DNA from 4 places in the Sinomonas terrae genome. Region 1 is predicted to be linked to each of the others. Evidence: riboswitches for the same ligand, from Rfam matches in the RefSeq annotation. Region 1 holds a riboswitch; each other region holds the start of a gene.
What was found. A riboswitch is a leader RNA that binds a small molecule or an ion and turns the genes downstream of it on or off. The one in region 1 is predicted to bind S-adenosylmethionine.

Region 2: linked by a shared signal. The riboswitch ahead of L0M17_RS06850 (aminotransferase class V-fold PLP-dependent enzyme) and the one ahead of sfnG (dimethylsulfone monooxygenase SfnG) in region 1 are both predicted to bind S-adenosylmethionine.
Region 3: linked by a shared signal. The riboswitch ahead of L0M17_RS00190 (MFS transporter) and the one ahead of sfnG (dimethylsulfone monooxygenase SfnG) in region 1 are both predicted to bind S-adenosylmethionine.
Region 4: linked by a shared signal. The riboswitch ahead of L0M17_RS02845 (DUF1737 domain-containing protein) and the one ahead of sfnG (dimethylsulfone monooxygenase SfnG) in region 1 are both predicted to bind S-adenosylmethionine.

Annotation. Positions count from the first base shown of each region.
Region 1 is NZ_JAKZBV010000001.1:4,010,790-4,013,989, forward strand. Features, by position in the region: SAM riboswitch class I at 1,084-1,194, shown strand; gene sfnG (dimethylsulfone monooxygenase SfnG) at 1,237-2,448, shown strand; gene L0M17_RS18550 (O-acetylhomoserine aminocarboxypropyltransferase/cysteine synthase family protein) at 2,448-3,200, shown strand, end outside.
Region 2 is NZ_JAKZBV010000001.1:1,475,812-1,479,011, reverse strand. Features, by position in the region: gene rsgA (ribosome small subunit-dependent GTPase A) at 1-356, shown strand, start outside; gene hisN (histidinol-phosphatase) at 406-1,224, shown strand; SAM riboswitch class IV at 1,343-1,455, shown strand; gene L0M17_RS06850 (aminotransferase class V-fold PLP-dependent enzyme) at 1,489-2,949, shown strand; gene L0M17_RS06845 (class I SAM-dependent methyltransferase) at 3,037-3,200, shown strand, end outside.
Region 3 is NZ_JAKZBV010000001.1:42,786-45,985, forward strand. Features, by position in the region: gene L0M17_RS00185 (sulfatase family protein) at 1-1,231, shown strand, start outside; SAM riboswitch class IV at 1,728-1,842, shown strand; gene L0M17_RS00190 (MFS transporter) at 1,879-3,200, shown strand, end outside; gene L0M17_RS00195 (LLM class flavin-dependent oxidoreductase) at 3,198-3,200, shown strand, end outside.
Region 4 is NZ_JAKZBV010000001.1:605,622-608,821, forward strand. Features, by position in the region: gene L0M17_RS02835 (O-succinylhomoserine sulfhydrylase) at 1-348, opposite strand, end outside; gene L0M17_RS02840 (rhodanese-like domain-containing protein) at 352-768, opposite strand; gene L0M17_RS02845 (DUF1737 domain-containing protein) at 765-1,103, opposite strand; SAM riboswitch class IV at 1,113-1,252, opposite strand; gene L0M17_RS02850 (ABC transporter ATP-binding protein) at 1,456-2,235, shown strand; gene L0M17_RS02855 (ABC transporter permease) at 2,228-2,989, shown strand; gene L0M17_RS02860 (acyl-CoA thioesterase) at 3,006-3,200, opposite strand, start outside.

The DNA of each region.
Region 1 (3,200 bases):
ACGCCCACCCACCCGGACCCTGCGGAGGCGCACCCCGCGGAGGTGACGGCGCAAGCTTCCACGCCAGCCGCCGTCGTCCGCTCACCGCCGTCGACCCCACCCCCTTGGCACCCCGGCCCTCGTTCCCGACCGGGATTGAAGCCCTTCCTCGGCGCGCCCGCCCCCGACACGCCGACCCCGGCTCGATCGCGCCGTCGAAGCCGGTCGGAATCTGCGCCCGCCAGCCCGAACGCGGAGGCGCACCCTGCGAAGGTGACGGCGCAAGCTCCTACGCCAGCCCGTCGTCCGCTCACCGCCGTCGACCCCACCCCCTTGGCACCCCGGCCCTCGTTCTCGACCGGGATTGAAGCCCTTCCTCGGCGCGCCCGCCCCGACACGCCGACCCCGGCTCGATCGCGCCGTCGAAGCCGGTCGGAATCTGCGCCCGCCAGCCCGAACGCGGAGGCGCACCCTGCGAAGGTGACGGCGCAAGCTCCTACGCCAGCCCATCGTCGTCCGCTCACCGCCGTCGACCCCACCCCTTGGCACCCAGGCCGTCCGTTCCCGACCAGGATTGAAGCCCTTCCTCGGCGAGCCCGCCCCCGACACGCCGACCGTGGCTCGATTGCGCCGTCGAAGCCGGTCGGAATCTGACCCCGCCCACCCGAACCCTGCGGAGGCGCACCCTGCGAAGGTGACGGCGCAAGCTTGCAGGCGCACCCTGCGAAGGTGACGGCGCAAGCTTGCAGGCGCACCCTGCGGAGGTGACGGCGCAAGCTTGCAGGGGCACCCTGCGGAGGTGACGGCGCGAGCTGTAGGCCGGCCGGACGACGAGCGTCGGATTACGTCGACGAGCGGGGGATTACGTACGGGGCCCTGGCGACCAAGCGGACCCCGACGTCGGTGCTCCCCGCTGCCCGTTGGCGCCCCCCGGCCTCGGAGCCGCCCGGTCGGCCCCAGGCCCGCCCATCGAGGCCCCCGACGCCCAGCGGGGCTCCGCCCAGCGAGGCCCCTCCAACCGAAGAAGCTTCGGCGAATGCAAGTCGGCATCCTCTATGACGAAATAATTTGCACCGTTACGGCGCCCGCGAGCAGAATCACAGTGACCCATCCCGAGCGGCTGAGAGATCTGGATCTGTGACGCCGCAGCAACCCTGGCCAACCGTCGTCACCAAATCGACGAGCCAAAGGTGCTACCGCCAGAAGCGATGGTGAGTGTCCCCCGCTCGCGTCGCGCCCGAGTTAAGGAGCGCAGCCGTGTCCGACCACGTCATTGATTTCGAGACCCCCCTCAAGTTCGCGTACTGGGTGCCCAACGTCTCGGGAGGCCTTGTGGTCTCCACGATCGAACAGCGCACCAACTGGGAGTTCGACTACAACCGCACCCTCGCACGCATCGCCGAGAACGCGGGCTTCGAGTACGCCCTCACCCAGACCCGTTACGCCGCGAGCTACGGCGCGGACAAGCAGCACGAGGCCACGTCGTTCTCGCTTGCGCTCCTCGGCGCGACCGAGCGGCTCAAGGTCATCGCGGCCGTGCACCCCGGCATGTGGCACCCCGGCGTGCTCGCGAAGTTCATCATCACCGCAGACCACCTCTCGGGCGGCCGCGCGGCCGTGAACATCGTCTCGGGCTGGCTCAAGGACGAGTTCGTGAACTTCGGCCTCGAATGGCTCGAGCACGACGAGCGCTACGTCCGCACCGAGGAGTTCATCAACGTGCTCCGCGGCCTGTGGACCGAGCAGGGCTACTCGCAGTCGGGCAAGTACTACAACATCAACAACTTCACGCTGAACCCTGCGCCGGTGAGCGTTGAAGGTCGCCCGCACCCGGAGATCTTCTTCGGCGGCAACTCGACGGCGGCTCAGGCAGCAGCAGGCCGCACCGCCGACTGGTACTTCTCCAACGGCCGCGACATCGAGGGCTTCAAGGCCAACATCGCCGGCGTCCTCGCCGCCGCGGAGGAAGGCCGCAGGGCCCCCGCCGCCCCGCGGTTCGGCCTCAACGGCTTCGTGATCGCCCGCGACACGGAGAAGGAAGCCCACGAGACCCTCCGCGAGATCGTCGCGAAGGCGCACCGCCCCGCGGTCGAGGGCTTCGCCGCCGCCGTCAAGGAGGCCGGCCAGTCCACGAAGGACGGCAAGGGCATGTGGGAGGACTCGACGTTCGAGGACCTCGTCCAGTACAACGACGGCTTCCGCACGAAGCTCATCGGCACGCCCGAGCAGATCGCCGAGAGGATCGTCGAGTACAAGAAGATCGGTGTGAACCTGCTCCTCACGTGCTACCTGCACTTCCAGGAGGAGGTCGAGGCGTTCGGCCGGGACGTGCTCCCGATCGTGCGCGAGCTCGAGGCGGACCTCGCCCGCAAGAACGGCACGGAGCTCAACACCGAGCTCCTCCCCGTGACGAACTTCGACGCCGTGCGGGAGCTCACCGGTTCGAACCTCGCCGGAGCAGGCGCCTGATGGCCGAGCGTCAATTCGGCTTCCGCACCCGGGCCCTGCACGCCGGCGGAACGCCGGACGCGGAGCACGGGGCGCGGGCGGTCCCGATCTACCAGTCGACGTCGTTCGTCTTCAAGGACACCGACGACGCCGCGAACCTCTTCGCGCTGCAGAAGTACGGCAACATCTACTCGCGCATCGGCAACCCCACCGTCGCTGCCTTCGAGGAGCGCGTCGCGTCCCTCGAGGGCGGCATCGGCGCGGTCGCGACGTCGTCGGGCATGGCCGCCGAGTTCATCACGTTCGCCGCGCTCGCCCAGGCGGGCGACCACATCGTGGCGTCGTCGAAGCTCTACGGCGGCACGATCACGCAGCTCGACGTGACCCTCCGGCGCTTCGGCGTCGACACAACGTTCGTGGACAGCACGGAGGCCGCGGACTTCAAGGCCGCGCTACGCGAGAACACGAAGGCGATCTACACGGAGATCGTCGCGAACCCGTCAGGCGACATCGCGGACCTTCCCGGGCTCGCCGCCGTCGCCCACGAGCACGGCATCCCCCTCGTGGTCGACTCGACGCTCACTCCCCCGTACCTCCTCCGGCCGATCGAACACGGCGCGGACATCGTGATCCACTCCGCGACCAAGTTCCTCGGCGGCCACGGCACCACTCTGGGCGGCGTCGTCGTCGAGAGCGGGACGTTCAACTGGGGCAACGGGAAGTTCCCCTCGATGACCGAGCCCGTGCCGAGCTACGGCAACGTCTCATGGTGG
Region 2 (3,200 bases), 2.5 Mb from region 1:
TCAACGCTGTGACGGGCAGAGGGCGGCACACGTCGTCGTCGGCATTGGCGCTCCGGCTCGAAGGAGCGCCGCCGGGGAGCTGGATCATCGACACGCCGGGCATCCGCTCCTTCGGGCTGGCGCATGTCGATCCCGATCGGATCCTGCATGCCTTCCCCGACCTCGAACCCGGAACCGAAGACTGCGCACGCGGCTGCCGCCACGATGCCAATGCTGTCGAGTGCGGCTTGGATGGATGGGTTGCGGGAGGAAACGCAGGTGCACAGGGACCGGCACGCCTCGCGTCGTTCCGGCGCCTGCTGGGAGCGAGTCCTCGGGACGAGGCCGCTGACGCCAAGGAGCTCGGCACACTCTGAGCCCGGTGCCTCCCACTTGGCGGGTGCGTGAGGCGATAGCGTGGATCCCATGACCCTTGCCGCCGAAGGCTACACCGACGATCTCCGTCTGGCCCACGTACTCGCCGATTCAGTCGATGCCCAGACGATGGACCGGTTCAAAGCCCTCGACCTGAAAGTCGAGACCAAGCCGGACCTCACGCCCGTCACGGATGCAGACCGAGCGGCGGAGGAAGCGATCCGTGGGCAGCTCGCACGGTCACGCCCGCGCGACGCAGTGATCGGCGAGGAGTTCGGCACAACCGGCCATGGAGCCCGCCGCTGGATCATCGACCCCATCGACGGGACGAAGAACTTCGTGCGAGGGGTGCCCGTCTGGGCCACGCTGATCGCTCTTGCTGACGGCGATGAGATTGTGGTCGGCGTCGTCAGCGCCCCTGCGCTCGGCCGCAGGTGGTGGGCGGCGAAGGGCGCCGGCGCGTACACGGGCCGTTCCCTCGCCGCGGCGACCCGGCTCAAGGTTTCGGACGTGGCCCGCATCGAAGACGCTTCGCTCTCCTACTCAAGCCTGTCCGGCTGGCGCGAACGTGGAAGCCTGGGCAATTTCCTCACCCTCACGGAGGATGTGTGGCGGACGCGCGCCTACGGCGACTTCTGGTCGTACTGCCTCGTTGCTGAAGGGGCGGTGGACATTGCTACCGAACCCGAACTCGCGCTCTACGACATGGCCGCCCTTGTGCCGATCGTCACGGAGGCGGGCGGACACTTCACGTCGCTCGAGGGCGTCGAGGGGCCTTGGGGCAGCAGTGCCCTCGCGACAAATGGGATCCTGCATTCGGACGCGCTGCGCCGCCTCAACCCGGAGCACGATGACCTCCTCAGCTCCTGAGGGCCCGACTCCTCAGTGCTGAGCCATCGCGGGCTCGCCGAGCAGCGGAGTCTTAACTCGCTGTAACACGCGACGACGGGCTGGAGCAGCGCGCCGTCGTCCTCTAGTCTCGTGGTCAGGTCACGAGTGCCAGCGCGAAGCCCCGGCTTGCTGGCCGGCAACCCTCCGACGCGGCGGGGTGCCCCGGGTGACGACCAGGCCAGTCCGGAGCGGACTTGGCAAGCGCGGCCCCCGCGAGGCGGGGCCCCGACCCTGAGGTGCACCATGAGCACACCCACCGTCGCTTCTCCGTCCCCCGCAAACCCGGTCCTTCCCGCAAACGCCATCATTCCCGCAGGATCCCCTGCGCCCGCGGCAGCCCATGGGGATGTGGACCTCCGCAACCCGCTCGCCGAGGTCGTCGGCGCGGAACTCCTCACTCCCCTTGTAGGAGGCGGGAGTACGCGGTATGTGAACCTCGACTACGCGGCATCGGCCCCGGCCCTCGCCGAGGTCGCGGCGCACCTCAACGAGGTGCTCCCGTTCTACGCGAGCGTTCACCGCGGCGCTGGCTACGCGTCCCAGGTCAGCACCTCGGTCTATGAGAACGCACGAAGGATCGTCCGTGAGTTCGTGGGCGGCCGGCCGGACGACGAGGTCATCTTCACCCGCAACACCACTGACTCGCTCAATCTCCTCGCCGGCTGCCTTCCCGCCGCGGGCGATGTCCTCTACCTCGACATCGAGCACCACGCGAACCTCCTACCGTGGCAGGGGCGGCCCCACCGGAGTGTCGTCGCCGCCCGCACGCTCGCGGAGACGCTCGAGCGCGTGAAAGCGTGGCTCAAGGCTAGTGAGATCAGTCTGGTCGCTGTGACGGGAGCCTCCAACATCACCGGCGAGATCCTGCCGATCGCCGAGCTTGCGGCGCTCGCCCATGAACACGGCGCCCGCATCCTGGTCGACGCAGCGCAGCTCGCGCCCCACCGCCGCATCGACATCGCTGCTGCGGACATCGACTATCTCGCATTCTCCGGTCACAAGCTCTACGCGCCCTTCGGCGCGGGCGTCCTCGTGGGCCGCCGCGATTGGCTCGACAACGGACGCCCCTACCTTGCGGGGGGCGGCGCCGTTCGCGAGGTCCGTCTGGATTCAGTGGCCTGGGCGGAGGGCCCTGCAAGGCACGAGGCCGGGTCCCCCAACGTGGTCGGAGCCGCGGCCCTCGCGAAGGCTGCACAGATCATCGAGGGCCTCGATGTGAAGTCCTGGTACCGACACGAGCAGCAGCTCCGTGACGCCCTCGTGGCGGGGCTCAGCGAGATCGAGGGGGTCACGGTGCACCGTCTCTTCGAGGACTCAGACCTCGGCGTCAGCGCGGCGTCGCGCGGGGCAGTCGGCATCGTCAACTTCTCAGTCGAAGGCCACGACGCCGGACTGACGGCCGCCTATCTCTCCGCCGAGCATGGCGTGGGCATCCGCGACGGGCGCTTCTGCGCGCATCCAGCCCTGCGCCGCCTCGGTCTTGCTTCAGGTTCCCTCCGTGCAAGCTTCGGTCTTGGCTCCCGGCTCGAGGATGTCGAAAGGCTTGTCACCGGTGTGCGTGGGCTTGTGGAGCGCGGCTTGGGTCTCGACTACGCGGTCGACGTCGGCCGCTGGGTCCCAGTGCCCGATTCGCGTCCATTCCCCGCATGGGCGCCCAACACCCCCGGGACTGCAGGCGCCGCCCCGTGCTCGGTCGAGGACTGAGAACGTCCCCTACGCCGACGTGCGGCTAGGCGTTTCCCGCGGGTAGATTCCTCTGCGGAGCATTCGGATCTCCGGGAGGAAGAAGGCATGGCTCGGGGCGGACCCAAGTTCGACGATCGACGACGGCGCGAGCTCGCAGAAGCGTTCATGGCCGGCGGGGAACACTACGAGAAGGTCCGGCCAGGCTACCCAGACGACGCCGTTGACTGGCTCGTGCCACCCGGCGCTCGCACCGCCGTCGACCTCGGCGC
Region 3 (3,200 bases), 4.0 Mb from region 1:
CGCGGAATTCGATTACCGAGTGCCCACGTTCGTCGACGTCCTCCACGATTCCGGGTATGCGACGGCGCTCTATGGCAAGTGGCATCTCGGGGAGTCCTCCGGCGCTCGGCCACGGGGTTTCGACGACTGGCTCGTCTTCCCCGGCCAGGGGGAGTACCTCGACCCCGTCATGATCGGGCCCGACGGCGAACGGCGGTTCACCGGGTACGCGACCGATCTCGTGACGGACCTCGCGCTCGACTGGCTCATCAACCGTGATCCGGGGCGCCCCTTCGCGCTCATGGTGCACCACAAGGCGCCCCACCGGCCCTGGATCCCGGACGAGCGGCACCGTGACCTGTTCCCGGTCGGCTCGATACCCGAGCCGGAGACGTTCGACGACGACCACGCGACCTTGGCGGAATGCGTTCGGTCTGTGCGGATGAGCATCGCCGACGATCTCACCGAGGAGGACGTCAAGGAGCCGACGCCGCCGGAGTTAGAGGGACCGGAGCACAGCGGGGAGCGGGCGCGGTGGAAGTACCAGCGGTACATGCGGGACTACCTCCAGTGCGTCCAGGCGCTCGACGACGGCGTCGGCCGCCTGCTCGAATACCTCGACGCACAGGGGCTCGCCGAGGACACGATCGTGGTGTACTGCTCGGATCAGGGCTTTTTCCTGGGCGACCACGGCTGGTTCGACAAGCGACTCATGTTCGAGCAGTCCCTCCAGATGCCTCTGCTCATGCGGTGGCCTGCCGAGATTCCGGCGGGGAGCAGGTGCGACGCGATCATCACGAACGCCGACTTCGCCGCGACGTTCCTCGACTTCTGCGGCCTCGATCCCGGCTCTGCCCTGCCCACTGCGCAGGGGCGCTCGTTCCGCCCGCTCCTGCGAGGCGAGCACGTGCCGGACTGGCCGGAGTCCATGTACTACCGCTACTGGGAGCATCGCGACCCGAGCCATCACGTCCCCGCGCACTACGGCGTCCGAACGCGCACGCACAAGCTGATCCACTACTACTGTGACGGCTTGGGCGTGCCGGGCGCCTCGCTCGAGCGGGAGCCGAGCGAGTGGGAGCTCTTCGACCTCGAGGCCGACCCTCACGAGCTCGTCAACGTGATCGCGGACCCGAGCAACGCGTCGGTGCTCGCGGAGCTCCGGGATGAGCTCGACCGACTGCAGGAGTTCTACGGGGATAGGCCATATGAGGGGCCGGAGACACCCAACCCAAAGTGGGGCGGCGCGTAAAAGCTCACCCCACCCCCGCCCCCGCTCTATCCGTTTCGGGTACGCCAACTCCCGCCCCTGGTCGTTTCGGGTACGCCAACTCGCGCCCGTGGTCGTTTCGGGTACGCCAACTCGCGCCCGTGGTCGTTTCGGGTACGCCAACTCCCGCCCCTGGTCGTTTCGGTACGCCAACTCCCGCCCGTGGTCGTTTCGGGTACGCCAACTCCCCATCTCGAAGGGCGAGGACGACGACGAAGCTCGCCACCCGTCGTCGTCGGTCCCCTCGATTTCAGGTAGGCGCAACCGAAAGGGGCGTGAGAAGGATTAGCTGTTCCCGAAAGGCCAAATGAGGGGAGTTGGCGCTCCCGAAAGGACCAAACGAGGGGGATATCTGTACCCGAAACGGCAAAAGAGGGGTGGTTTCTGTACCCGAAACGGGAGGGGGTGGGGGCGAGTGTGAAGCGCCGTTACATGGCAGTTGCCGCGGTTAACCGGTTTCTAGAAAACTGGCATCCAGAATCAAGAGTTCCGGTGACAAGCCCTGGCTGATCGGACGGCAACCCTCCTGCTGTAGTGGGGTGCTCCAGGTGAGGATTCGACGATGCCGGGTTCCGGCGTCGTAAGTATGGCGCCTGCGAGCCGCGGTGCCGCGACCGAGAAAGACCACCATGGCTACTCTGCTCCAGAGCGGGACCGTCCAGCTCGGCGAGACCCTGCGCGCCAAGCGGCGCGTCCTCTCCTCCGCATTCGTCGGGACCACGATCGAGTGGTACGACTTCTACCTCTACGGCACGGCGTCCGCACTCGTCTTCGGAAAGCAGTTCTTCCCGGGCGTGTCACCCGTCGTCGGCATCCTTGCCTCGTTCGCGACCTACGCCGTCGGCTTCATCGCCCGGCCGCTCGGCGGCGTCATCTCCGGCCACCTCGGCGACCGCATCGGGCGGAAGGCGCTGCTCGTGTGGTCGCTCCTCATCATGGGCGCGTCGTCGTTCTTCATCGGCCTCCTGCCGAACTACTCGGCCATCGGCCTGCTCGCCGTGGTCGGTCTCGTCACGCTCCGCCTCATCCAAGGCCTCTCCGCGGGAGCTGAGTGGGGTGGCTCCGCCCTCCTCTCGGTCGAGCACGCGCCGCCGGCCCGGCGCGGCCTCTTCGGATCGTTCACCCAAGTGGGTTCGGCGGCAGGGATGCTGCTCGCGACGGCGACCTTCGCCGTCATCCAAGGCGTGCTGACGTCCGAGCAGTTCCAGGCGTTCGGCTGGCGCATCCCGTTCCTGCTCTCCGGCGTGCTGGTGGCGATCGGGCTGTGGATCCGTCTCGGCGTCAAGGACGCGGAGGAGTTCACCGAGCTCCGCGAGAAGGAGCGCGTCGCGGAACACCCGGTCCGGCGGGCTCTGCGCGAGCATCCGCGTGGCATTTTCGTGACGATCGGCCTGCGCCTCGTCCAGCCCGCGCTCTACAGCCTCCTCACCGTCTACATGCTGGGCTACCTCAAGACCCGGCGCGGCGACACCGGCGAGGCCCTGACGGCCGTGCTCATCGTCTCCGCGGTCGGCCTCATCTCTGGACCGTTCTGGGGGTGGCTCTCCGACCGCATCGGCCGGCGCGGCATGGCTGTGGCGAGCGCGATCAGTATCGCCGTCTTCATCTGGCCGTTCTTCTGGTTCCTCGACCACGGCTCCCTCGCACTCCTCCCCATCGTGCTGCTGCTGCCCATGAACGTGCTGCATGACGCAATCTACGGACCGCAGGCGGCGTGGTTCGCCGAGCAGTTCCCGGTCGATCTCCGCTACAGCGGCGTCTCCTTCGGCTATCAGGCCGGCACGGTCCTCTCGGGCGGGATCACGCCGTTCGTCGCGGCGGCGCTGCTCGAGGCCGGAGGCGGCCAGCCGTGGCTCATCTGCGGCTTCTTCGTCCTGCTCGCGGCGCTCTCGACCGTTGCCGCGCTCGCTGCCAAGGACCCGGTTCGGACCGCTCGAAAGGAACTCCAGTG
Region 4 (3,200 bases), 3.4 Mb from region 1:
GCCGAAGAGGCTGCGGGCCGCGACGACCCTGTCGCCAGCCCCGAGCAGCGCACCGAGCGCGGTGAACACGGCCGACATGCCGGAGGCCGTCGCGAAGCACGCCTCGGTGCCCTCGAGGAGCCGAAGCCGCTCTTGGAACGTGGCCACGGTCGGATTGCCGTAGCGGGAGTAGACGAAGCGCTCGTCCTCGCCGGTGAACGCCCTCTCGGCTGCCTCCGCCGACTCGTATACGAAGCCGGAGTTGAGGAACAGGGCCTCTGAAGTTTCCTGAAAATTGCTGCGGTCAAGCCCGCCGCGCACAGCCTGGGTGTCTTCGCTCCAGCTCGCGGCGTCGATGTTGAAGGTCACTGACTACTCTTGTCCTACGTTCGTGGGGAGGCCCCGGTTCTTCCATCCGTTCACGTTCCGCTGCCCATCGGGCCCGGGCACGCCCTCGAAGCCCTCGAGCACGTTGTACGCCCTGAAGCCGAGGTTCGTCGCGGCGGCCGCCGCCGCAGCGGAGCGCTGGCCCGAGCGGCACAGGAAGAGCAGCTCAGTCTCGCGGTTCTCCGGGCCTTGGAGCTCGAGTTCGATGACGAAGTCCGGGTTCGGAATGCCGCCCGAGAAGACCCACGGGATGAACAGCGGGTCGTTGTCCGTCTGGCGCGTGTCGGGGATCCCGATGTGCGCCCACTCTTCCTCGGTGCGCACATCGACGAGGACGGCGGAGCCCGACTTCAGCTTGTCCCAGGCCTGCTCCGGCGTGAGGTCACCTTCATAGAGGCTCATGCGTGGCCCTCCCCGTCGTACTCGCCCTCGCTGGTGATTCCCTCTGCGAGCTCGTCGACGGCGGAGGCCACGGCCGCGTCCGCCCGGGCGACGGCGTGGGGGAGGATGATGGCCTGGGCGACGATCACGTCCGTGCCGTTGAAGGTGGCGGCAGGGCTCCCGTGGAGCACGTAGCCCTCGGCAAGGGCTTGGGAGATCCGGGCGCAGAACTCGCGAGTGTCCGGACCGGTGAGCAGACGGTAGGCGAGGCGCTCCTCGGAGGCGCTCGCCGGTGCGGCGGGATCGTTGAGCGGTGTGGCGGCCGCCTCTCCCGTCTCTGTGGCAGTGTTGGACATGGGCGGGCTCCTTCTGGCTTGCGTATCGATGGTCGAATTGCCGAGTCGTCACCTGAGGCACCCCGCCGGATGGAGGGTTGCCGGCCAGCAAGTCAGGGCAGTGCGACCGCGCGGGGAGGCCCCGCCGTCGCGCGCTGGCGCTCGTTACTCTGGCTTGAAAGTAGCACGCGACCACGGGGCCAGCCACGGCGAGCCGGTAACGATTGGCAACACCGCGAAACACGCGCGCCGAGCCGTTTCTAGCTTTCTCCTGTGAGAAGGCCGGGGGCACGAGCGGAACGCTTCCCTGCAGCCGCCGGAGACCTATGCTCATGGTGGAGGAACTGAATAACACGACGCGGAGGTAGCCCGGGTGAGTGAGGCAGAGCGGCCCACAGTTCTCGAGGTGCAGGATCTCGTTGTCCGCTACGGTCAGCAGACCGCAGTGGACGGACTCGGCTTTTCCATTCTGCGGGGTGAGATCTTCGGGCTCCTCGGCCCGAACGGGGCGGGAAAGACGACGACGCTGAGCGTCATCGAGGGCCTGCGCAAGCCCTACTCCGGACGGGTTGTGATCGATGGCGTCGAGACCGTTCACGCTCCGCTCGCCGTCAAGGCGAAGCTCGGCGTGCAGCTCCAAGCTTCGAGCTTCCAGTCCGAGCTCACGATCGAGCAGATTGCGCGCCTGTACGCTGGGCTCTACGGGCTTGACCTCCCGCAGCGGCAGATCAGGGAACGGCTGGCGGACGTCGGGCTCCAGCAGGAGATCACGAAGCCGTTCAAGAAGCTCTCGGGTGGGCAGCAGCAGCGTTTCTCGCTCATGGTCGCCACGATCCACAATCCCTCGATCCTGCTCCTCGACGAGCCGACCGCAGGCCTCGACCCGCAGTCCCGCCGCCAGCTCTGGGACCGCATCGAGGGCTCGCGGCAGAGAGGCGGAAGCATCCTCCTCACGACTCATTCCATGGAGGAGGCCCAGGCGGTCTGCGACCGGGTCGCCATCATCGACCACGGTCGGCTCCAAGCCCTGGGCGCCCCGAAGGAGCTCGTCGCCATGCACCGCGACGATCCGCGCGTGCTCGCCGTCGCCCACGGCGACGTGACCCTCGAAGATGTCTTCATCGGGCTGACAGGAAGTGCCATCCGTGACTGAGACCATCGCCCCCGTCGTCCCGCCAATCGGGCTGACCCTGCGCTCGCTCCTTCGTGCGGACGCCACCGTCCTGCTCCGCAGCAGGCAGGCCTTCGTCCTCAACCTCGCCGTCCCGATCCTCATCCTCATCGTGACCAACCGCGGCGGGAGGCTCGGAAATCCGGGCTTCCTCATCGGCATGGCGCTCACCTACGGGCTGCTGTCCTCGGCGCTCATCGGCTACTCGATCACCGTGGCGCGCGACCGGGAGGCAGGCGTCTTCCAGCGGCTTCGGGTGACGCCGACTCCGACGTGGGCCATCATGGCAAGCCGCCTCGCAGTGCAGCTCGCGGCAAACCTGATCGTCTCCGTGATCGTCATGATCGTCGGCAGCATCATGCACAGCACGACGTTTTCGTTCGGCGTCTACCTGCTCATGTTCGCTGTCTCGCTGCTGGGCGCCGTCGTCTTCCTCAGCATCGGGCAGGCGCTCGTGGGGCTCGTGAAGAACGCGACGGCGGTCAACGCGGTCGGCAGGGTCCTGTTCATCCTGCTGATCCTCACCGGCATTCTCGGCTCGACCGGCATCCTCGGCGACGACTTCAAGAACTTCGCCTCGTGGACGCCGGTCGGTGCCCTCATCAACCTGTTCTCGGCGGTCCTGAACACGTCGGCGTGGGGCGCCGACCAGACGGACGGCATCATCGCCTCCATCGGCTACATCGTGGTCTTCGCGGGCATCGGCATCCGGTGGTTTCGCTGGGAGCCGCAGTAGGTCTGGCTCGAGGTCTTCAGGATCCGGTCTCCAGCAGGTGGTTCGGAAGGCGGTTCCCCGGGGCCCGGCCTCGGATCTCGAGGAGCTCGCGGGCATGCGCCCACAGCCGCCGGTCCTCGTCCGAGACCGGCACCCAGGGCCTGACTGACCGGGCGGTGCCGTTCTCGTCGCGCGCCACCATGACGGTGAGGCAGTACGTCGTGAGGTGCAG